DNA from 3 places in the Halomonas sp. AOP7-B1-5 genome. Region 1 is predicted to be linked to each of the others. Evidence: predicted binding sites of a transcription regulator. Region 1 holds the regulator's gene; each other region holds the start of a gene.
What was found. The regulator sigma-54, encoded in region 1, starts transcription at its own class of promoters, with help from an activator protein. The targets are predictions, from matches to a motif close to TGGCACNNNNNTTGCTNT.
Positions count from the first base shown of each region.

Region 2: the regulator sigma-54 is predicted to act here: its motif matches at 5,558-5,575, upstream of urtA (urea ABC transporter substrate-binding protein).
Region 3: the regulator sigma-54 is predicted to act here: its motif matches at 2,350-2,367, upstream of ACT3XD_RS16095 (nitrate reductase).

Region 1 covers NZ_JBQTDC010000001.1:125,969-133,757, reverse strand. The annotation lists gene rapZ (RNase adapter RapZ) at 1-159, opposite strand, end outside; gene ptsN (PTS IIA-like nitrogen regulatory protein PtsN) at 232-702, opposite strand; gene hpf (ribosome hibernation-promoting factor, HPF/YfiA family) at 707-1,015, opposite strand; gene ACT3XD_RS00645 (RNA polymerase factor sigma-54) at 1,138-2,553, opposite strand; gene lptB (LPS export ABC transporter ATP-binding protein) at 2,677-3,426, opposite strand; gene lptA (lipopolysaccharide transport periplasmic protein LptA) at 3,436-3,927, opposite strand; gene lptC (LPS export ABC transporter periplasmic protein LptC) at 3,936-4,508, opposite strand; gene ACT3XD_RS00625 (KdsC family phosphatase) at 4,508-5,050, opposite strand; gene ACT3XD_RS00620 (KpsF/GutQ family sugar-phosphate isomerase) at 5,076-6,062, opposite strand; gene ACT3XD_RS00615 (ABC transporter ATP-binding protein) at 6,323-7,144, shown strand; gene mlaE (lipid asymmetry maintenance ABC transporter permease subunit MlaE) at 7,144-7,789, shown strand, end outside.
Region 2 covers NZ_JBQTDC010000021.1:50,580-58,368, reverse strand. The annotation lists gene ACT3XD_RS11740 (ATP-binding protein) at 1-1,203, shown strand, start outside; gene ACT3XD_RS11735 (response regulator) at 1,236-1,967, shown strand; gene ACT3XD_RS11730 (Bug family tripartite tricarboxylate transporter substrate binding protein) at 2,156-3,154, shown strand; gene ACT3XD_RS11725 (tripartite tricarboxylate transporter TctB family protein) at 3,266-3,748, shown strand; gene ACT3XD_RS11720 (tripartite tricarboxylate transporter permease) at 3,787-5,286, shown strand; gene urtA (urea ABC transporter substrate-binding protein) at 5,773-7,062, shown strand; gene urtB (urea ABC transporter permease subunit UrtB) at 7,152-7,789, shown strand, end outside.
Region 3 covers NZ_JBQTDC010000039.1:4,798-12,586, forward strand. The annotation lists gene ACT3XD_RS16095 (nitrate reductase) at 1-2,106, opposite strand, end outside; gene ACT3XD_RS16100 (NAD(P)/FAD-dependent oxidoreductase) at 2,901-4,184, shown strand; gene nirB (nitrite reductase large subunit NirB) at 4,187-6,697, shown strand; gene nirD (nitrite reductase small subunit NirD) at 6,724-7,113, shown strand; gene ACT3XD_RS16115 (ABC transporter substrate-binding protein) at 7,183-7,789, opposite strand, start outside.

The DNA of each region.
Region 1 (7,789 bases):
TAGGTGCGTACGCCCGCCTTCTTCGCAAAGTTCATCTACCAGCGAGCCAAGCAACATTGCAGGCAGGTTGTCGATGGCATAGTAGCCAATATCTTCCAACGCCTGTAAAGCGATAGATTTACCGGACCCTGAGCGGCCGCTAATGATCACCAGTTGCATAATGGCTCTCTTTGCGTGCTTTGGTAAAAGCATGGATGTGAAAGCGAGAAGAGATGCCAAACGCTCTACAGGCTACGTTGCTGTCTGCTCACGAATTTTACTCATAAGCAAATCAAACAACTCACGCTGGCTATTGGTTTTTCGTAACGCTTGGCGTGTGCTGGCATCGTTCATAATGGTGGCTACCTGGCCCAAGAGCGACAGATGTGTATCATCGGCCTCTTCAGGTACCAGCAGCACAAATACGAGATCAACCGGATCACCGTCTATAGCGTCAAAATCAACGGGCTCTGATAGCTTTAGAAAACCTGCGATGGGCGTAGCGCAGTGAGGGCTACGTGCATGGGGAATGGCAACGCCGTTGCCGATCCCCGTGCTTCCAAGTCGTTCGCGACCAATCAGTCGGCTGAACACTTCTTGGCTGTCCAGGCTAGGTGTGTTTTGAGCGATAAAGGTGCTGAAAAACTCCAGCACCCTTTTTTTGCTGCCCCCAGGCACATCGTAAAGCACGCGCTCCGGGGGGAGGATAGTTTCCAACGTCATTGAGTTAACGCACGCCTGCGCCTTGGGCGCGAGCTTGTGCTTTTTCCTTATGCTTAACGAGTTGACGATCGATTTTATCGGCTAATGCGTCGATGGCTGCATACATATCGACATCTTCCGCATCGGCATGCAGGTCGGCGCCTGCTGCATGAAGGGTGCATGCCGCCTGCTGGCGCTCCTTCTCAATGGATAAGGTTACTTGTACCGTGGTGATATTGTCGTAATGGCGTTCGACGCGTTCAAGCTTTTCATTAACATAGTCACGCAAGGCGTCAGTCAGTTCTACGTGATGACCAGTGATGTTTACTTGCATTGACGTACTCCTTATCCATCGGACTGTATTTCGATTGTAACCCTTTTTACGGTGTTGCAAAGCCCTTGTCGCGAGTTTTGCTGTTTCTCTTGTACAAAACTGTCTCAAGACCTCCTAAAAGCCTACCTTAAGCGACGGCGTTCACTGGAGGATGGAATGCCCAATGACTCGCGGTATTTGGCCACAGTACGCCGTGCCACCGTAATACCTCCCTCTTCAAGCAGCGTGACCAAACGGCTGTCTGAGAGCGGTTTGCCAGGGGGTTCGTCCTGGATCAGCTTCTTGAGCCGGGCGCGAATCGCCGTGCTTGAGTGGCTGTCGCCCCCGTCTTGACCGCTGATCTGGCTTGAGAAAAAGTATTTAAGCTCAAAGACACCCCGTGGGGTATGAATATATTTCTGCGTTGTCACACGTGAAATGGTGGATTCATGCATTTCCACGGCTTCTGCAATATCCGCAAGAATCAAAGGCTTCATGGCCTCTTCACCTTGCTCTAAAAAGCCGATTTGACGGGTGATGATTTCGCGCCCTACGCGCAGCAGTGTATCGTTGCGGCTGGAGAGGCTTTTGATTAACCAGCGTGCTTCTTGCAAGTGCTCTTTTAAAAACTGGTTATCCTGGCTCTTGTCGGCACGCTTGATCAAGCTGGCGTAGTCGGGCTGGATGCGCAGGCGAGGCAGAGCTTCAGGGTTAAGCTCCAGGTGCCAGCCTTCATGATCGTGGCGTACCACCAGGTCAGGCGTGATATAGCTATCATCGGTCACCCCGTAAGCGCTACCGGGGCGTGGGTCCAGGCTGCGGATCAGGCCAATCACATCGTCTAGCTGCTCATCGTCCAGCCCTAGGCGGCGCTTGAGTAGCCGAATGTCATTTTTGCCGAGTGCTTCCAGAAACTGGCGTACCAGACGGCGCGCCGGGACAAGCAGGGGAGTGTCATCGGGCAGGGTAGCCAGTTGAAGCATCAGGCATTCGCGCAGGTCGCGGGCAAAAACGCCGGTCGGCTCAAACTGCTGCAAACGCATCAGAATGGTTTCCATCTCGCGCTGGCTAAGCGCTTCGATATTTTGAGCGCGCAACCCGTCGCGAATATCGTTTAAGGGCTGCGTCAGGTAGCCGTTGGCATCCAGCGCGTCGATCAAGCTTTCTGCAATCTGCTGTTCACGTGCGCTGAAGTCGGTCATGGCGAGCTGCCAAAGCAAATGACCGTGCAGGCTTTGTCCCGCTGCCTGGCGCTCAAAGTCAGGTCCCTCAGTGCTGCTGCCTGAGCTGCCTACATCCTGATAGGTGTCGGACCAGTCGCTATCAACGGAGAGTTCATTGGGTATGCTTTCCGCCCACTCCGCTTCCTGCGTTTCAACGGCTGCCTGCTCACCGAATTCATCTTCCTGTTCCAGCATCGGATTGGCATCCAGCGCCTGCTGAATTTCCTGACGCAGATCCAATGTGGATAACTGGAGCAGGGCAATGGCCTGCTGCAGCTGAGGTGTCATGGTCAGCTGCGTACCGATACGCAATTGGAGAGAAGCTTTCATGACCATCTGAGAACCACTCGTTACTCGGAAAGCTTTACCCTAGTGCGAGTCATGTTTATGTGCAAGTGCAATAAGCATGCCATTGATAATAATTCTGCTGCAGATCCCTGTTTAGCAGTGAACATAAATTTAAAGACGGAAATCAGCACCCAGGTAAACTTCTCTGACCTTCTGGTTATTGAGAATAGTCTCTGGGCTGCCGCCCGCGATGATATGACCATCGCCCACAATGTAAGCAATATCGCAGATATCCAGCGTTTCGCGCACGTTATGGTCAGTAATTAACACGCCGATATGGCGCTGCTTCAAGGCACGAATGATACTTTTAATTTCGCCGACGGAGATGGGGTCGACCCCGGCAAACGGCTCATCCAGCAGTATGAAGGCAGGCTCTGTGGCCAGTGAGCGGGCAATCTCGACCCGGCGCCGCTCGCCACCCGAAAGGCTCATGCCCAGGTTGTCGCGGATATGCGTAATATGGAAATCTTCAAGCAGCGCTTCGAGGCGTTGCTCGCGGCCAGCGCTATCTAGATCTTTGCGGGTTTCCAGGATCGCCATAATATTATCCGCCACCGACAGTTTGCGGAAAATAGAGGCTTCCTGGGGGAGATAGCCAATGCCTGCCATGGCACGTTCGTGCATGGGGGCGCGGGTCAAATCAAGCTCGTCGATACTTACGGTGCCCGCGTCAGACTTCACCAGGCCCACAATCATGTAAAACGAGGTGGTCTTGCCCGCACCGTTAGGGCCTAGAAGGCCCACAACGCTGCCTTGGGCTATCTCCAGGCTAATATCCTTGACCACACGGCGACGCTTGTAGCTTTTGGCCAAATGATTGGCGTAGAGGGTCTTGATTGGTGGTGATTCCACAGTAGCCATCGGCCACTCCTATTGCGCTGGCTGAAGTGTCATACGAATACGCTGCGGCTCACTGCCGCTCACATCTGAGCGTGCCTGCACTACTTCGCGATCAATAAAGTATTCCAGGCGACCTCCGGTGAACTTGTCGCCCGCCTGAGTCAATTCGGCCTGGTCAATCAGCTCGACGCGCCGTTCAGAGACGTGATAAATCACCCGTTTGCCCCAGCCTTCCATCGGCGTATCCTGGTCTTCCAGCTGGTTACGCAGGTAGGCGCGGTCACCCGTTGCAATCGCACGGGAAAGCTCACCCGCATCGTTACGGAAAATTTCAACGCGATCGCCGCGTAATTGCATATTACCCTGACGAATATTGACGTTGCCTGAATATACGGCCGTGCCCGCACGCTGGTCGAGGTCTAGACGGTCGGCCTCTACTTCAACCGGGGCTTGGCTTGTCTGGGCCGCCGCCGATAGCGGCACCGCAAGCGCAAAAAGCGCAGTGCGAATAAAAGCTTTCATAGCGACTCCTAAGGAGTTTGTGTCACGGGAGGATGGTGCCCGCGTACGTTATCGGTTAACCGGACCTGGCTATCATCAAGCCAGACGTCCATACGTGATGCACTCATGCGCTGGGGCGGCTGTTGCAGTAACGCTGGCGTCTCGCTCCAGGCGTGTCGCGTCAGGCCATCATAGCGCAATAAGTCCGTATCTAGCTGCCAGCCTTCTGACGGGGCGATAAGCCGAGCCTCGCCAGACAGCGTCAGTTCCTGAGTATCCGTATTAAGCTCGCCTTCGTTGGCATTGGCGAGCCACTCACGGTTGTCGCTGTCAAACAGAGTGGCTTCAGGCTGCGTCGCTTGGGCCATGGTGCTTTGGGGTATATATACCAGCAGCGGGGCGGCCAGCGACTGCTGAATGCGCCCCGACTCGCCAAACAGGGTGATCTCGGCATTTTCCAGCACGTGGCCAGGCTCTTCGGCCTGGGCCGCCGGATCAACTGACTGGTCTTGTGGGCCGCGCGGATCCAGCCATACCAGCAGACCCCCTAAAGCAATGACCAAGCCTGCGAGCCAGGCGCGTCTTTTAATCCGGCTAAACATTATGAGCGCCCGGGTAAATAGGTATCGAGTACAGCGTCCCAGTGGCCCTGCGCTTCGAGTAGCGTATCGCAGATTTCACGTACGGCGCCGTGGCCACCTAGGCGATCAGTAATCCAGTCGGCATGCGTATGCATATAATCTGGTGCATTGGGAACCGTAATGCCTATACCGGAGCGCTTGATCGGAGCAAGGTCGGGCAAATCATCACCGCAGTAGGCGACCTGGCTGAGATCCAGATTCAACTGTTGGCAAAGCTCTTTCAGCGTAGTGAGCTTATCCTCGCAGCCCTGATGCACATGGGCTATTCCCAGCGCCGATGCGCGCAGGCTTACCATGGGGGAATCGCGGCCGGTAATAAGGGCCACGTGAATGCCCACGCGTTTAAGCAGTTTCAAACCATGCCCATCCTGGGTATGGAATGCTTTGATCTCAACGCCGTCGGTCTGGAAGTAGAGGCGACCATCGGTGAGAACACCATCAACATCCAGGGCAAGCAGGCGCACATGGCGAAGCCGATCAAGCAGGGTGGTGGGGAGGGCCATAAAGGAATCCTTGTCAGAAAAATAATTAAATAACGCCGCTGGCAAGCAGATCATGCATATGCAGCGCGCCAATGGGCCGCTGTTGATCATCGACTACGGCTAGAGCGGTAATGCGGCTATCTTCCATAATGCGTACTGCTTCGGCGGCCAGTATGTCGGGGCTAATGCGTTTGCCGGGCCGCGTCATGACATCGTCTACTACCACCTCACGAAGGTCGTGAAACTGATCGAGGGTGCGACGTAAATCGCCATCGGTATAAACCCCTGCCAAGCGGCCTTCGCTATCCACCACGCAGGTAAAACCGAGTCCCTGGCGGGTAATTTCAAGCAGTGCATCACGCAGCGGGCTGCCAAGCGCTACCTGTGGCAAACGTATACCATCATGCATGAGATCTTTAACCCGCAATAAAAGCCGTTTGCCTAAGCTGCCGCCTGGATGAGATAACGCAAAATCATCGGCGGTGAAGCCGCGGGCTTCAAGCAAAGCAACGGCAAGGGCATCGCCTAGTGCTAGCGCCGCCGTGGTAGAGCTTGTCGGTGCCAGGTCAAGCGGGCAGGCCTCGCGCTCGACGCCGCTATCCAGGTGCGCATCGGCATGCTTGGCAAGCGTTGAGTTGGGCTTGCCGGTCATGCTGATCAGCGGTGTGCCCAGACGCTTCAGTAAGGGAAGCAGCGCGGTTACCTCAGCAGTTTCGCCGGAATTGGAAAGCGCCAGTACCACGTCGGTACGTGTAATCATGCCTAAGTCACCGTGGCTGGCTTCGCCGGGGTGAACAAAAAAAGCCGGCGTGCCCGTACTGGCAAGCGTCGCGGCAAGCTTTCCGGCAATATGCCCTGACTTGCCCATGCCGGTCACCACTACGCGGCCTTGACAGGCCAGCATTAGTTCACAGGCACGGTCAAAGCTCTCATCAAGCTTGGCCTGAAGGCCGCCGATTGCGGCCTGTTCAATTTGCAGCGTGCGCAAAGCGCTTTCACGCAGCAGGCTAAGGGTAGAGGAGGGTTGAGGCATGGAAATCTCGTTTTGATTGAAACGTTCTGAATGAAACATACAGCGACAAGCCCATAAGAATAACATTTAGTCACTGCGTATAAGCATAGCGTCTTGAAGGGTTTTTATGTCGCATTGGAACGTAGACTCGTCTGTTAGTGCCAATAGAGTTAAGATACGATGTTCGATAATATTTCGAAAACACTGTTTTTAAACTGTAGAATAGGCCAGAAGTACTACTGGCCCGCTCTGAACCAGCGATAATGGGAGTCAATCAACCCATGACAGACGTTCCCTTCATTGAAATTGAAGACGTGCACTTCTCGCGTGGGAGCCATGAGATTTTTCGCGGCATCAATATGGTGATCCCTCAGGGTAAAGTAACTGCGATCATGGGGCCTAGCGGCACGGGCAAAACCACGCTGCTTAAGTTGATAGGGGGACAGTTAACGCCTGAACGCGGGCGCATTCTAGTTGATGGCCAGGACGTGCACCGACTATCAAGAAAGGCGCTATTTACATTACGTAAGCGCATGGGAATGCTGTTTCAAAGCGGCGCGCTGTTTTCGGACCTGGATGTATTTGAAAACGTGGCTTTTCCGCTGCGCGTACACACTGATTTAACGGATGTCATGATCCGTGATCTGGTATTGCTCAAACTTGAGGCCGTTGGGTTGCGCGGTGCTCGTCATCTTACCCCTGCCGAGCTGTCTGGAGGGATGGCAAGACGCGTCGCCCTTGCCCGGGCAATTGCCCTCGACCCAGAGCTGATTCTTTATGATGAGCCTTTTGTCGGCCAGGACCCTATTTCAATGGGCGTGCTTGTGCAGTTAATCAAACGGCTTAATCAGGCGCTTGAGCTCACTTCGGTAGTGGTATCGCACGATATTAAAGAAACGTTGAGCATTGCTGATTACTTGTATCTTTTGGCCGACGGACAGGTGGTTGCCGAAGGGACGCCACACACCCTCAATGCCAACCAGGATCCGCGTGTCAGCCAGTTTGTACATGGCGAGCCTGATGGGCCGGTGCCGTTTCACTATCCCGCCGAGACGCTTTATCGCGATATTCTCGGTCAAGCTACCGCGACTAGGGCAGGGTAATGCACACAAGATTTCAACAAGGCGTCGATCAGATCGCCAGATTAGGGCGAAAAGGGTGCGACGTGATGGAGGCGTTAGGCCGTGCCGGTCTGTTTCTGGCCCAGTCAGCGGTGGGGGTGCCCTCCCGTGAAGGGTGGTATTTGTGGCTTCGCCAGATGCACTTTGTCGGTGTGCTCTCGCTCGCCATTGTCCTCGTTTCGGGGCTATTTATCGGCATGGTGCTGGCGCTGCAGGGCTACACTATTCTGGTTGATTTTGGCGCTGAGCAGGCGCTGGGGCAAATGGTGGCACTTTCACTGCTGCGCGAGCTGGCGCCGGTGGTCGCAGCACTGCTGTTCGCCGGGCGAGCAGGGTCGGCACTCACCGCTGAAATCGGCTTGATGAAGGCAACCGAGCAGCTGACCAGCATGGAAATGATTGGGGTAGACCCTTTGCGCCGGGTCATTGCACCCAGGCTCTGGGCCGGCTTTGTGGCGCTGCCGATTCTTACCGTAGGGTTTGGTGTAGTGGGTATCTGGGGCGGCTATCTAGTAGGGGTGGAGTGGTTGGGCGTCTTCGAAGGCTCTTACTGGAGCAATATGCAGGCCAGCGTCTCTTTTGTCAGCGATGTGGGTAACGGCATTATCAAGAGCTTGGTTTTCGCTG
Region 2 (7,789 bases), on a different contig from region 1:
GGTAAAACCCCGATTTGGGATGAAGAGGGCAATATTATCGGACTCGTTTCCGTCGGCTTTATGATGGACCGGGTAGAGATGGATGTTGCGCGTTACACCAGCTTCGGCTGGGCGCTCGTCGCGCTGATGATTGCTTTGGGCTTTGCCGGTGCGTATTGGTTATCCCAGCACCTTAAGAAGGTGATTCTAGGCCTGGAGCCTTATGAAATCGCCCGGCTGGCAATGGAAAAAGAAGCCATCTTGCAGTCCATTCACGAGGGTATCCTGGCGGTTAATCGCGATGGCTATATTACTCTTGTGAATCAACAGGCCAGACGTTTTCTCAATCTGCCCGATGAGCATGTCATGCTGGGCCAGCCGATTCAGGATGTGGTGCCCAACACCCGCCTATTGGAAGTGCTCAAGCACGGCGAGCAGGAGTTTGATCAGCAGATGTGGCTGGGTGACCACCCGGCGGTGGTTAACCGGGTGCCCATTCTGCATGAGGGAGAAATCGAAGGCGCGGTGGCCACGTTTCGAAGCCGTCGGGAAATCATCGACCTTTCCCAGGCGCTCACCCAGGCAAGCCGGGATGTGGATATGTTGCGTGCCCAAGCCCATGAGTTCTCCAATAAGCTCTATACCATTTCCGGGCTCCTTCAGCTTGAGCGCATTGACGAGGCGCTGGCGCTCATTCATCAGGAAACCGAGCGGGCGCAGGCACAGATGAGTTTCTTGATGCGCAATGTCGCCGATACGGTGCTCAGCGGTACACTGTTGGGTAAACTTACCCGGGCACGTGAACTGGGCGTGACGCTTGAGATCGACGAGCAGAGCTCGCTCTCCTGCCCGCTGACCCCGACCGGGCAGGAAGTCATGATGAGTGTGGTCGGTAACCTGCTGGATAATGCCTGTTACGCCGCGCTTAACGGCCCTAATAGCAGCGCGCCCAGCGTACGACTGTTTTTCACTGATTTGGGTGAGCAGTTGCTGATTGAAGTAGAGGATAATGGTCCAGGCGTACTCCCCGAGCATGCCGAGTCGGTGTTCCAGGAAGGCTTTTCTACTAAAGCGGGCAAGCATTGCGGCATCGGCTTGGCGCTGGTGGCAAGGCTTTGCCGACAGCATGGTGGTGCCGTAACGCTTGAAGAGAGCGAGCTGGGCGGCGCCTGCTTTATTGCAGTGCTGGACCGCTCACTGTGCGCTGAACCTGATGCGCCCTAAGCATAATAATGACGCCCGTAAAAGGAGTGAGCATGCCTGCAACCCAATACGGCATTCTGGTTGTCGAAGACGATTTTCGCATCGCCGACATCCACAAGACCTTCATTGAGCAAAGTGATGCCTTTCACGTAGTGGGTATGGCGCGCAATGGCAGCGAAGCCAAAGCCCTGATGGCCGAGCATGCTGACCATATCCATTTGATCTTGTTGGATGCCTATCTGCCGGATGTAGAGGGGCTAGAGCTTCTATGGGCCATTCGGCGCGACTATGTGCATGTGGATATCGTGATGGTGACCGCTGCACGCGAGGTCGACACCATCGGTGAAGCGCTGCGCTGTGGTGTTTTTGACTACCTGATCAAGCCCATCGAAGCCTCTCGAATGCACCAGACGCTCATGCGTTTTCAGCGTGAGCGCGAAGCGCTGGCCAATCAAAATGAAATGAACCAGGATGAGCTGGATCAAGTATTGGCACGCTTGATGCCTGACGCCAGCCCCCGCACGCCGGTGGGCAGTTTGCCCAAGGGGATTGATCGATTAACGCTGCGCAGCGTGATCGACGCATTGACGATCTCGTCGCTGCCGCTAACGGCGATGCAGGTGTCTAAAGCCATGGGCGCAAGCCGCTCGACTGCCCGCCGCTATCTGGAATTTCTGGTCGCCGAGCAGAGCGTGGCTGCTGAGCTAGGTTATGGCGATGTGGGGCGTCCCGAGCGCCGCTATCGCCTACTTGAGCGGGGCCGGGAGTGGATGGACACATTATAAATTCTATTTACAAGCCCTATTTATAAACCCAGTGCGTGAGCATAATGAACAAAACGCTCACAATGCACTTTTTGTTCTTTATGTTCACAAACTTGTCGGCAAGGGGCGACCTCTTCTAACGTTCGCGGCGTAACCACGAAATAATAACAGTGGACCACACAACAACATATATATGTGGAGAACGCCAAATGACCTCGCTTTCCTTGAAGCGCTTAGCCGTAATTGCCCTACCGATGGCCGCTCTGGCGGGTATGAGTGTCACTGCCCAGGCTCAGGAGTGGACGCCGAGCAAATCGATTGAGTTCGTTGCCCCCGCCAACCCGGGTGGCGGCTGGGATACGCTGGTGCGCACCATGTCGCGTGTTATTCAGCAAGAAGAACTGGCTGACAAGAACTTTGCCGCAATCAACGTACCTGGCGGTGGTGGTGCGGTGGCCTGGGCGCAAATCGCTCGTGATAGCGGTAACCCACACAAACTGTTTGCTACTAGCCCACCAGTGATTCTGGTTCCGCTTGCCGGTGCGTCGCGCTACGATCACACCGACTTCACCCCGGTGGCACGCATCAATACCGATTACTCGATCATTCTGGTAGCCGCAGACTCTGAATATCAGGATCTTAACGATCTGTTTGCGGCACTCAAAGAGAATCCCCGCCTGAGCGTGGGCGGCGGCAGTGCGCCGGGCTCGATGGATCATATTTCTGTCGCAGGCCTTGCTTCGGCAGCTGGCCTTGATGCTTCAAGCATTAACTATATTCCGTTCTCAGGCGGTGGCGATGCCATGACCAACCTGATGGGCGGGCATATTGAAGCGGTCATTACCGGTGCGGGTGAGTCGGTGGGCCAACTGGGTGAGGGCAGTCAACTGCGCGCCCTGGGCGTATCTTCCGAAGAGCGTCTGGGCGGTGGATTAGCTGACGTGCCGACCTACCAGGAACAAGGTATCGATTACACCTTCGACATCTGGCGTGGCGTGATGGGCACCCCGGATATGCCCGAAGAAGCAGTTGCCTACTACGAAGATCTGTTCGCTGAAATGCTCGAAACCGATGCCTGGCGTCAGGCAAGCGACCAGTTAGGTTGGATCGATGCCTATCAGAACAGCGAAGAATTTGGTGTCTTCCTTGATGAGCAGCAAGAGCAGTTCAGCAGCGTGCTGAGCGACCTTGGCCTGCTGCGCCAATAAACACCCTATAGAGCAATGCTGTGTTATCCCAGCGGCCAATGTGCCGCTGGGTGCGTCTGTTCGTGACGTCCCTGTCCGAAACGACTGGGCGTGTGCTCCCGGAGAATTCCAATGACTAAATTGAATACCAACCAGTGGCTGGCGGTGGTACTGGCGCTCTTCGCTGCTGCCTATTTGGCCATGGCGTGGCAAGTGCCTACGTTTCCGTTGCCACGCCCGGTCGATTCTGACCTGTTCCCCAAGGTATTAGGTGTCGCTCTGCTGCTGCTGGCGGCCTTTCTGTTTTTTGAAAAACCTGGCGCGATAGCCGGCGCAGATGAGATTGACGAAGAAGCCACTCAGGGCCCGCTGCTGCTGACGCCTTGGGCGCGCGTTATTGTCACGTCACTGGCGATTGCAGCGTATGCGCTGCTACTAGTGCCGTTAGGATTTGTCCTGGCTTCCACGCTGCTATGCGTAGGGTTGACTGCCTACTACGGCTATCGCCGCCTAATAGTCAACATTGCCACGTCGTTGGGAGTGGTATTAGCCCTCTATCTCACCATGACACGGGTCATGGATGTGTATCTACCGACGGGCGTTTTGCCTTTCTAAACAAGCCGTTTTAGCAGGTCTTTAAGAGGGTAACTCTCATGGATGCCTTGAATAATCTTATGTACGGCTTTGGCATCGCGCTTGAGCCGATCAATATCGCTTACGTTTTTGCCGGCGTGTTTGCTGGCACGATTATTGGCATGCTGCCGGGGTTAGGCCCCATCAGTGCACTTGCCTTGATGATTCCGATTACCTTTGCCATGGAGCCATCTTCTGGCTTGATTCTCATGGCGGGAGTTTATTACGGGGCTATTTTCGGTGGCTCCACGTCATCCATCCTGCTTAATGCGCCAGGGGTGGCGGGCACGGTGGCTACTTCGTTTGACGGCTATCCCATGGCCAAGAAAGGGCTGGCGGGTAAAGCGCTTGCCATAGCCGCCTATTCATCTTTTGTGGGCGGCACGGTGTCGGTCATTTTCTTGATGCTGGTGGCTCCGTTGCTCTCCAAGGTGGCGGTTAGCTTTGGTCCGGCTGAATATTTTGCCCTGATGGTATTGGGCCTGACCGCCGTTGTGTCGCTGTCTGATAAGTCGCTGGTAAAAGGCTTAATCGCCGCGGTTGTCGGGGTAATGATCTCGATTGTCGGCATCGATATGCAAACTGGTACTGAGCGCTTTACCTTTGGTTCGGCGCAGTTGCTTGACGGCATTGATTTCCTGGTGGTCGCGCTGGGTATTTTTGCGCTCGCTGAGGTGTTCTACATGCTGCTGCGTGGCGGGGGCGGTAAAGAGACGCCACGCAATGCGATTGGCTCGCTAAAACTAACCCGTTCTGAAGTGAAAGAGATCGCCGGACCGGTTGGCCGCAGTTCGGTACTGGGCTTTTTCACCGGCGTTTTGCCTGGTGCTGGCGCCACTATTGGCTCGTTTCTGGGCTACAGCATGGAAAAGCGTATTGCCAAAGATGGTAATACCTTCGGTCAGGGCAACATTAAAGGGGTGGCAGCTCCTGAAGCCGCCAACAATGCGGCGTGTACCGGCTCATTTGTACCATTATTGACGTTGGGTGTACCGGGTTCGGGCACCACGGCGGTACTGCTGGGCGCGCTGTTGGTGATGGGCGTTACACCTGGCCCGATGATGCTTGAGCAACGCCCGGACGTGTTTTGGGGCGTGGTAGCCAGTATGTATATCGGCAACATCTTCCTGCTGGTCTTGAACCTGCCGCTGATTCCGCTGATTGCCAAAATTCTCGACCTCCCCAAGCCGCTGCTGCTGTCGCTGATTCTAATCTTCTGCATGATCGGCGTTTACGGCATGAGCTTTAGCGTGTTTGACCTGCTGCTGCTGTTGGGCTTTGGCCTGCTGGGCCTGGGCATGCGCCTGTTTGGCTTCCCGGCGGCCCCGCTGATCCTGGCGTTGATTCTGGGCAATATCATGGAAGAGTCCATGCGCCGTGCGCTGCAGATCTCCGGCGGTGACTGGACGACGTTTATTGATAAGCCGATTTCACTCTCGCTGTTGGTAATCGCGTTACTGTCGCTTGGCTTACCGCTGTTGAAAAAGCGTCGTAAGCGGGCGGCAGCGGCTGCCGAATAAGCATTTTTTAGTGCTTTTTTAAGTACTTTTTGGGTACTTCTTTAAGTGCTCTTTCAAGCTCTAATCCAAAACGCCCTGGAGTTTCCTAGGGCGTTTTTTTGTATCTGAAGCCTTAACGTGCACTGTTGGTGCAAAGCGTCGTCCTGGTGCATAAGAAGTGTGCGCCGCAAATGCATGGACGCGCTACCGCAGTGCAAAAGATCAGAATGGTAGCTTTTTAAATATATCCAAGCAATTGATTTAAAAGTTAATACTAGCTTTTGTTTCAATGTGGCGCACCCCTTGCAAATGCTAGTGGCTAAGTCCTCGTGGACGTACCGAGTCGATGCCGTACCCATAATAATCACGCGTAATGGCAGTCAGCTCGGTCGCGAAGCCCTCATAACAAGCCCCAGCTATAAAGGGTGCAAGGAGATTCAAGTGGCCATACAACATCACAATGTCCTTTCTCGCCGTTTTATTACTTCTCTACTGGCCGCCGCAGTGATGGGTGCAAGCGCCCAGGCCATTGCCCAAAGCGGCGATCAGAACGACGACCCGATCAAGGTCGGTATCCTGCACTCTCTGTCCGGCACCATGGCGATCAGTGAAACCGTTCTCAAGGATACGGTCGAGATGCTGATTGAGCAGCAAAATGACGCTGGGGGCTTGTTGGGCCGCCAACTGGAGGCGGTAGTGGTTGATCCGGCCTCTAACTGGCCGCTGTTTGCCGAACGTGCCCGTGAACTGCTGGCCCAGGAAGAGGTTGATGTCATTTTCGGTAACTGGACGTCGGTATCGCGTAAGGCCGTGCTGCCGGTGGTCGAAGAGTTAAACGGCCTGCTGTTCTACCCGGTGCAGTATGAGGGCGAAGAGTCATCAGAAAACGTGTTCTACACCGGGGCGGCGCCTAATCAGCAGGCCATTCCTGCCGTTGAATATCTGATCAATGAAGTCGGCATTGAGCGCTTTGCGCTGATCGGTACCGACTACGTTTATCCGCGCACCACTAACCGTATCCTCGAAGCCTTCCTTAAGGATGAGCACGGTATTGCGCAAGAAGACATCATGGTCAACTACACACCGTTCGGCCACTCCGATTGGCAGAATATCGTGTCAGAAATCCGTCGTTTTGGTGAAGAGGGCAAACCGACCGCCGTGATTTCGACGATTAACGGTGATGCCAACGTGCCGTTTTATACCGAGCTTTCTAACCAGGGGATCGACGCCGCCGATATTCCGGTTATCGCCTTCTCGGTTGGCGAGCAAGAGCTTACCGGTATTGATACCGGCCCGCTGGTGGGCCACTTGGCTGCCTGGAACTACTTTATGAGCGTCGATAACGACGATAACTACGACTTTATCGACGCCTGGATCGATTACACCGGCGACGAAGAAACCGTCACCAATGACCCCATGGAAGCGCACTACATTGGCTTCAACATGTGGGCCGAAGCGGTGCGTAAAGCGGGTACTACCGATGTCGATTCGGTAAAAGACGCCATCATCGGTGTGACCGTACCCAACCTTTCCGGTGGCTATGCGGCGATGATGCCTAACCACCACATCACCAAGCCAGTGCTGATTGGTGAAATTCAGGACAATGGCCAGTTCGACATCGTTTGGCAAACGCCCTCAACGGTAGCGGGTGATGCCTGGTCTGATTACCTGCCCGGCTCGCGTGATCTGATTGCCGATTGGCGCAAGCCCATGGAGTGCGGCAACTTTAACGTCGTGAACGGCTCGTGCGGTGGCAGCACCGCCGCTGAAGAAGCCGAAGCGGCACTCGCCGAGTAATTAACTGCGCTAAAACATCTCCCTTGCCGCGCCCCGGCGCGGCAAGGAGCACGCTACCTTCTCACCTGGATAACCAAAGGAAGAACCCTATGAGGCGTTTCCTTTCCTTGGCGATGCTCTGCTGCCTGCTGTTGGGGGTCACCCTCACCGCGCAGGCACAAACAAACACCGCCAATTCCTCACCTAATGATACCGCTGCGCTTGCGCTTCTTGACGCACTGGATGTTGATTCTTACCGCGATAAAGGCGAGGCCATCACCGCCATTTTACAAAGCGACGACGAGCGCGCCCGTGATTGGCTGCAGGCCCTGCTGGATGGCCGCTTGCAGCGTGCCGACGATGGTCAATTTGTTGTCGTACTCGATAACAGTGGCCGCGAGTGGCCGGTGGCAGACGCCTTGACGAATGAACCGCTGGGTGAAATGTCACGTCGCGATCTGGACCGCGTGGGCATCAATAACGCCCTGCGTAACCAGCTGCGCAGTGCGATTGCCGTGGTGGATCTCTACTCGCCCAATCTGGAACGCCGCCGCACCTCCGCCGCTCGACTGCTGGGCGAAGTGGACAGCGAGCTGGTCGAACCGATCAATGAACTGATACTGGAAGAAGACGATAGTCAGGTGCGCACCCGGCTAAGCCAGGCGGTGGCGATTTATCGCGCCGAGCAGGGAGAAATGGCCGGCGTCGAGGCGCTTACCGGCAGCCTGCATCCCCGTGCTCGGGTGGC
Region 3 (7,789 bases), on a different contig from region 1:
CTTGGCTTCCGGCTGGCCTGAAACGGGATCGGTGATGGCCTCCAGCATGGCGCCGCTACGCGCCGATTTACTGAACGCATCGCTCCAGTGCATGGGAATAAACACCTCGCCACGCCGCTGGGCGTTTGAGATACGCACTCGCCCCCGATACTCGCCGCTGGCGGCGGACAATACTGCCAGCTGCTGATCGCCAATGCCATAGCGCGCGGCATCGCTTGGGTGGAGTTCGATAAATGGCTCGTGGCGATGATTCATCAGCCGGGGCGCACGTGCCGTGCGTGTCATGGTGTGCCACTGGTCGCGAATACGCCCGGTATTCAGGCGCAGCGGATAGGCGTCACTCAAGCGTTGCCCCGGCAGGCGAGGCGTTATGGCGATGAAACTGGCGCGCCCATCAGGCGTGGCGAATTCACCGTCTTCAAACAACCGCGCCGTTCCGTGAGGCGCTGAAAAGGTAACCGGCCACTGAATCGGCGCCAGCGCATCGTAGGCCTCTCGCCCAAGCCCCGCCAAACCGGAAATATCGAAGAGCCGTTTGCTCTCCCCCTCATTCTCGAAGCCGGAAAGGCGCGCGTGCTCGTCAAAAATTTCATGGGGATGGCTATAGTCAAACGCCTCCTTAAAGCCCAACCGCTTGGCAACTTCGCACATAATCCACCAGTCGTGACGCGCTTGGCCTGGCGCGGGTAGCAAGCCACGCTGGCGTGAAATACGCCGCTCGGAGTTGGTCACCGTGCCGTCTTTTTCCGACCACCCAGTCGCAGGCAGAATGATATCGGCGTAGGCCAGTAGATCGGTATGGCTGGCGCATTCAGACACAATCACCAGCGGGCACTTTTCAAGCGCACGCCGCACGCGGGCGGCATCCGGCAAGCTGACCGCCGGGTTGGTGGCCATTATCCACAGCGCCTTTATTTCGCCCCGCTCAACCGCGTCAAAAAGCTCAATCGCCTTATAGCCAGGCGCCAGGGGCAGTTCGGGCATTAACATTTCCGTCGCCCAAAAGCGGGTGACCCGGCCGAGGGCGCCGGGGGTGTGGTAATCCATATGCGCGGCCAGCTGGTTGGCAAGCCCGCCCACTTCGCGCCCGCCCATGGCATTGGGCTGGCCGGTAATCGAGAAAGGCCCTGCTCCCGGCAAGCCGATTTTGCCGCCAGCCAGGTGGCAGTTGATGATCGCATTGCACTTATCAGTACCGCTGGTGGATTGATTGACGCCCTGGGAGTAGAGCGTCACGACATGGAGTTGGCTGGCAAACCAGTAGTAAAAGGTCTCCAGCCGCTCAGGGTCGATATCACATATCGCCGCCACGTCATCAATGTCGCAGTGGCTCGCAGCCAGCAGCGCTTCGTCGAAACCTTGTGTATGACGATCCAGATAGAGCTGATCCAGCTTGTTATTCTCAGCCATCCAGGCCAGCAGGCCATTGAACAGCACCGCATCGCTGCCGGGTGCGATGCCCAGGTACAGGTCGGCAATTTCGCAGCTGTCGGTCACGCGCGGGTCGATGACCACCACCCGCATCAGCGGATTGCGCGTTTTGGCGACCTTCAAGCGCTGGTAAAGCACCGGGTGGTTCCAGGCCAGATTCGAGCCCACCAGCACCACCAGTTCGGCCTCTTCAATATCTTCATAGTTGCAGGGAACGGCGTCTGCGCCCAACGAGCGTTTATACGCCGCCACGGCAGAAGCCATGCAGAGTCGCGAGTTGGTATCCAGGTGCGGCGTGCCTAAAAAGCCTTTAAACAGCTTATTGGCCACATAGTAATCTTCGGTTAATAGCTGACCTGAAAGGTAAGCACCCACGGACTCTGCGCCGTAAGTTGCGCGAGTCGTTTGCAACCGCTCTGCCAAGGTGGTTAATGCCACATTCCAGTCAACGGCCTGGCCATCGACCCAGGGCGTGGTGAGCCGGTCATGGTGGCCAAGGGTTTCGTGCAGTGCCGAGCCTTTCACACACAGCCGGCCAAAATTGGCGGGATGGTCGCGGTCGCCTTCAACCGCGCTGATTGTGCCGCCTGCCACAGTGGCGGTTACGCCGCAGCCGACACCGCAATAAGGGCACGTCGTGTTTGCTTTACAAGCCGAGCGTGTGGCCTGGGACATACTGATTTCCTCCCGCTTAAAAAGCAAAAAGCGCCCAAGCGAGCCTCATAAGAAGCCTGCCTGGACGCCGTTGTCTCAGGGACACCTGCACCGGTGCCGAATGTCGCACTGCTGGGATTGGACACATTTATTAATGGCCTGTCGTCTGATGGCGTTAGCGTTGTTATTTGCCCGTCAAACTCGATGGCTGCATTTTATTGTGCCGATAAACCCGTCTGTGCTTTGTTGCTTGTTACCAAGGTAATAGCAAGGCCTGCGCCAACCAGCCTATTAAAATAAAAATACCAGCTTAAACAGCAGGTTAATAAACAATAGAATATCTTTCGACCGACCGTGTAGACAGTTTATTTTCAAACGCTGACTACTCTCGGTGCATCTTTACCGCTTAGCGCACCAAGAGCGTGCGCAGGCTGAGCTTAAGCGGCTGAAAAGGCGCTTTCTTCAACCTATTTATTTAAATCAACCTATTGATAAGTAATATAAAAATAAATAACGAGCGATGTTTGGCTGATTAATTGCCCTGTACTGATTAGATAAATTCAAGTCTAGCTGGCAGCCAACGGTGGCTGCTCTGTGCTTAACCCACGAACGGGTTTGGCCTCAGCTACCGGGCAACGAAGCCCCTGATACGGTTTTCCTGGCAATCCACTTGCCCGGGACGCTAACTCAGGGGCTTTTTTATTGTTTTTTCTTCAGCGCTGCGCCACGACAGCATTTATCGCTGCCAGATATTTGTAGCCAGGTCTTTGTAGACAGGTATTGGCAGCCAAGCGCGAAACAGTAAGGAGCAACCCATGATCGCTATCTCTCGGTGCTCGTCTGATGATCACTTGGTCATTATCGGCAACGGCATGGCGAGCCAGCGTCTGCTAGAGGCGGTCGTTAAATTGCCTCACCGACCCCAGCAAATAACGGTGATTGGTGCAGAAGCATCTCCCGCTTATAACCGGATACTGCTATCGCCACTGCTCGCCGATGAAATGCCGCCTAGCGCCCTCACCTTGCGGGATGCGCAGTGGTACGCCAAGCAAGGTATCACCCTGCACTTAAATGAATGCGTGCTGGAGATCAACCGTGCAGAACAGCGCGTTGTCACTCCCTGCCGCACGCTAACTTATGACCGCCTGGTGATTGCCACCGGCTCACGCCCGACGCTGCCCGAGGTACCCGGCATTGGCCTTAACGGCGTGCATGGGTTTCGTACCCTGCAAGATGCCGACACGCTCGCAAAGTTTGCCTTGCAGGGCGGGGAATGCGTCGTGGTCGGCGGCGGGCTGTTGGGGCTCGAGGCCGCTGAAGGGCTTCGCAAGCGGGGTGCCAGCGTCAGCGTTCTACAGCGAAGTAAGCGGTTAATGAATCGTCAGCTGGATAGCATGGCCGCTGGGCTTCTAGAAACGACGCTTACCCAACGTGGCTTGACCATCTTAACCAATGCACGCATCAGCCATTTTGAAGACGACGGCGCGGGAAGCCTGGCCGCCGTTGTACTGGAGGATGGCCAGCGCCTGCCTGCCCAAAGCGTCATCGTGGCAACCGGCGTTACACCTAACGCAGAACTTGGCCATCAGGCAGGCTTGGCTACACAGCGCGCCATCATGGTTGATGACACGCTCACTACCTCCGACCCGCATATTCATGCATTGGGCGAGTGTTGCCAGTTCGAGCAGCACACCTACGGCCTGGTCGAGCCGATCTGGCGCCAGGTAGATGTGTTAGCCAACACGCTGTGTGGCGATGGCAGCGTCCGCTATCGTGAGGCGCCAACCGCTACCAAGCTTAAAATCAGCGGCCTGGCCCTCTACGCGTTTGGCCCCACGGAGGCCGCGCCAGAACATGAAGTACTGCATTACAGCGACCCGGAAAACGGCGACTACCGCCGCCTGTTACTGCGCAACGGAAGGCTTGAAGGCGCCGTGCTGTATGGCGATACCCATTCCGGCCCCTGGTATTTCGCCCAGGCGCTAGCCAAAACCGATCTGGGCGCCTGCCGCCAGGCGTTGTTGTTTGGTGAAGCCGATGCCAACGCCCTGCTTCTTGATACCCCACCCACTCCCTCATCGACGCTGGAGGCAGCTTAGCCATGTCCATCACCTCTAAACGCAACGTGATTATTATTGGTAACGGTATGGTCGGCCACCACCTGGTCGAGCAGCTGGTTGAAAACGGTGCCCTGTCACAGATGAACGTCACCGTGTTTGGCGAAGAGCGCCATCGTGCTTATGATCGCGTGCACCTTTCTGAATACTTCAAGGGCCGCGACGCCGAAGCGCTGGCCCTGTGTGATGCCGACTACTACGCAAGCCATGGCGTGACATTCAACAGCAGCGAAGCGGTGATCTCCATCGATCGCGCGGCAAAAACGCTAGCCACCGAGCACGGCCATTACGCCTATGATCATCTGGTACTGGCCACCGGCTCTTACCCTTTCGTGCCGCCCATTCCCGGTAACGATCGCGAAGGCTGCCTGGTGTATCGCACGCTGGACGACCTGGACGCCATCCGCGAGGCGGCGCAAAGTGCGGCCACCGGCGTTGTAGTGGGCGGCGGTCTGTTGGGTCTGGAAGCGGCCAACGCACTGCGCGGATTGAATCTGGAAACCGCGGTGATTGAGTTCGCCCCACGCCTGATGCCCATGCAGGTGGATAGCGAGGGCGGCGAGCTGCTGCGCGAAAAAATCGAAGCCTTGGGTGTTCAGGTACTCACCGAGCGGGCCACTCAGCGCATTGAAGATGGTGCAGCCAGCCGCCATCGCATGGTGTTTCAGGATGACAAAATACTGGAAACCGACCTGATCGTGTTCTCGGCGGGTATTCGCCCGCGTGATCAACTGGCCCGGGAGTGCGGCCTGGAGATCGGCGAGCGCGGCGGCGTAGTGATCAACGATCAGTGCCAAACCAGCGACCCGGCGATTTTAGCCATTGGCGAAGTGGCGCTGTGGAATCAGAGCATTTTTGGCCTGGTGGCGCCTGGCTATCAGATGGCAAAGACAGCGCTTTCGACGCTCACCGGTGGCGATGCTTCTTTTACCGGTGCCGATATGAGCACCAAGCTTAAACTTCTGGGTGTGGACGTCGGCTCGATTGGCGATGCCCACGGCACTCAAAACCCCGGCGCACGGATGTTTCGCTACCTTGACCCACTTACCCAGATTTACCGCAAGATGGTGGTCTCAAGCGACGGCAAGAAGCTCTTGGGCGCCATGCTGGTGGGCGATAACAGCGTCTACGACACCTTGCTTCAGTATTACGCCAACGGTATCGAGCTGCCCAAAGAGCCCGCCTCATTGATTTTGCCGCAAAGCGGCGCCGCCCCGGCACTTGGCCCGGACGCGCTGCCGGAAACGGCAATGATCTGCTCGTGCCATAACGTCACCAAGGCCAGCATTTGCGCGGCCATTGACGCAGGCGCCAGCGACTTGGCATCCGTGAAAGGTGACACCCGCGCCAGCACCGGCTGCGGTGGCTGCGCGTCGCTTTTGAAAAGCGTGGTGGATCATGAGCTGGCCGCACGCGGCGTTGAGGTGGACAAGTCGATTTGCGAGCACTTTCAGCACACCCGCCAAGAGCTTTACGACATCGTGCGCGTGGAGGGCATCAAGACCTTCAGCGAGTTGATCGAAAAGCACGGCGCGCCTAGCACCCACCACTTGGGCTGCGATATCTGCAAGCCTGCGGTCGGTTCCATTCTCGCCTCCTGCTTTAACGAGCCGATTACCGACGCTGCGCATATCCCGCTTCAGGATACCAACGACACTTTCATGGCCAATATGCAGAAAAACGGCACCTATTCGGTCGTGCCGCGCATTGCAGGCGGGGAAATTACACCGGATAAACTGGTGGTGCTGGGTCAGGTAGCGCAAAAGTACGGCCTTTATAGCAAGATCACCGGCGGCCAGCGGATTGATCTGTTCGGCGCACGCCTGGAAGACCTGCCTGATATCTGGGGCGAGCTGATCGAAGCTGGCTTTGAAACCGGCCACGCCTACGGCAAGTCGCTGCGTACGGTGAAATCCTGCGTGGGCAGCACTTGGTGTCGCTACGGCGTGCAGGACAGCGTGGGCATGGCGATCAAACTTGAGAACCGCTACAAGGGCCTTCGTGCACCGCACAAGATCAAATTTGGCGTATCAGGCTGTACCCGCGAATGCGCCGAAGCGCAAAGCAAGGATATCGGCATTATCGCCACCGAAAACGGCTGGAACCTCTACGTGTGCGGCAACGGCGGCATGCGCCCACGCCATGCCGAGCTGTTTGCCACCGATCTTGACGACGAAGCCCTCTACCGCACCATCGACCGTTTTCTGATGTTCTACGTGCGCACGGCGGATCGCTTGCAGCGTACCTCGGTATGGCGGGAAAACCTGGAAGGCGGGCTGGAGTATCTGAAAGAGGTGATTCTCAACGACAGCTTGGGCATGGGTGATGAACTGGAGCGCCAGATGCAAACCGTGGTGGATAACTATCAGTGCGAATGGGCAGGCGCCATCAGTGACCCGGATAAGCTCAAGCGCTTTAGAAGCTACGTCAACGATAGCCGCCCCGACCCATCGATCATCATGACCAGTGAGCGCGGCCAGCTACGGCCTGCCTAACCAACATCACTTTAAAGGGCTACTCCATGACCGCTACCGCAGTGAAGCAAGCAACGGTTACACAAAGCAGACAGGCACCGACCGGCCATAAACTGTGCAGCAAAACCGACCTAGTCGCGTTTTCCGGGGTTGCTGCGTGGCTTGAAACACCACAGGGGCCGACGCAAGTCGCGCTATTTTACTTGCCGGGCTTTGAGCGTGAGCTTTACGCGATTGATCACCACGACCCGTTTTCCAACGCCAATGTGATTGCCCACGGCATTGTGGGCGATATAAAGGGCGCCGCCGTGGTGGCTTCCCCCATTTACAAGCAGCACTTTCGTTTGGAAGATGGCCAGTGCGTGGAAGACGACAGCGTCACGCTAGCTACCTGGAAGGTGAGCTTTAAAGAAGCTGATGTGTGGATTGAGGGTTGATACCAAGAAACAACGATGAAGAACATCAATCCGCCAAGCCGCTTACTCAAGCGGCCTGGCGTCAGTCCATTAAGCGCTGGGCGCGACCGAGACTCCTTGAACACCGTGCTTCTCCAGCAAACGGGCTACCTCACCTTGCGCTTTGACTTCTTCAATAAACGCGGAAAGAAATGCAGCCGCTTCGGGCGAGCGGCCTTTAGGAACGCCCATGGCCTGCTGAATGGTCATGAAGTGGCCGGGCAGTAACCGCATGCCACCAAACTCTTCGATACCGGCTTCCAGCTGCTGCTTAACGCCTGCGGCGATATCCAACTGATGCTCTCTAAAGAACGCCACCACCTTGGGCGACGTGGGGGCTCTGACCAGCTCGGCCTGTTCAATGGTGCGGCTTAGGTACAGATCATAAGCGCTGCCTTTACCCACCACGATACGCTGCCCGAGGCGATCTACCTCTTCCTGCGCCGTGATCGGAGAGTCTTCACGGACCAGGTAACACCCCTCAATGAATACATAGGGTGCGGTAAATTCGATGCTCTCGCCGCGCCTGGGGTCGAGCGCAAAAAAGCCCATATCGGCTTCCTCTCGGCTGACAACGTCAACGGCCTCACCCGCAGAGGCAACCACCTGAAGTTCAAGCTCGACCTCCAGTCTATGTGCAATCAATGTTGCCAGATCA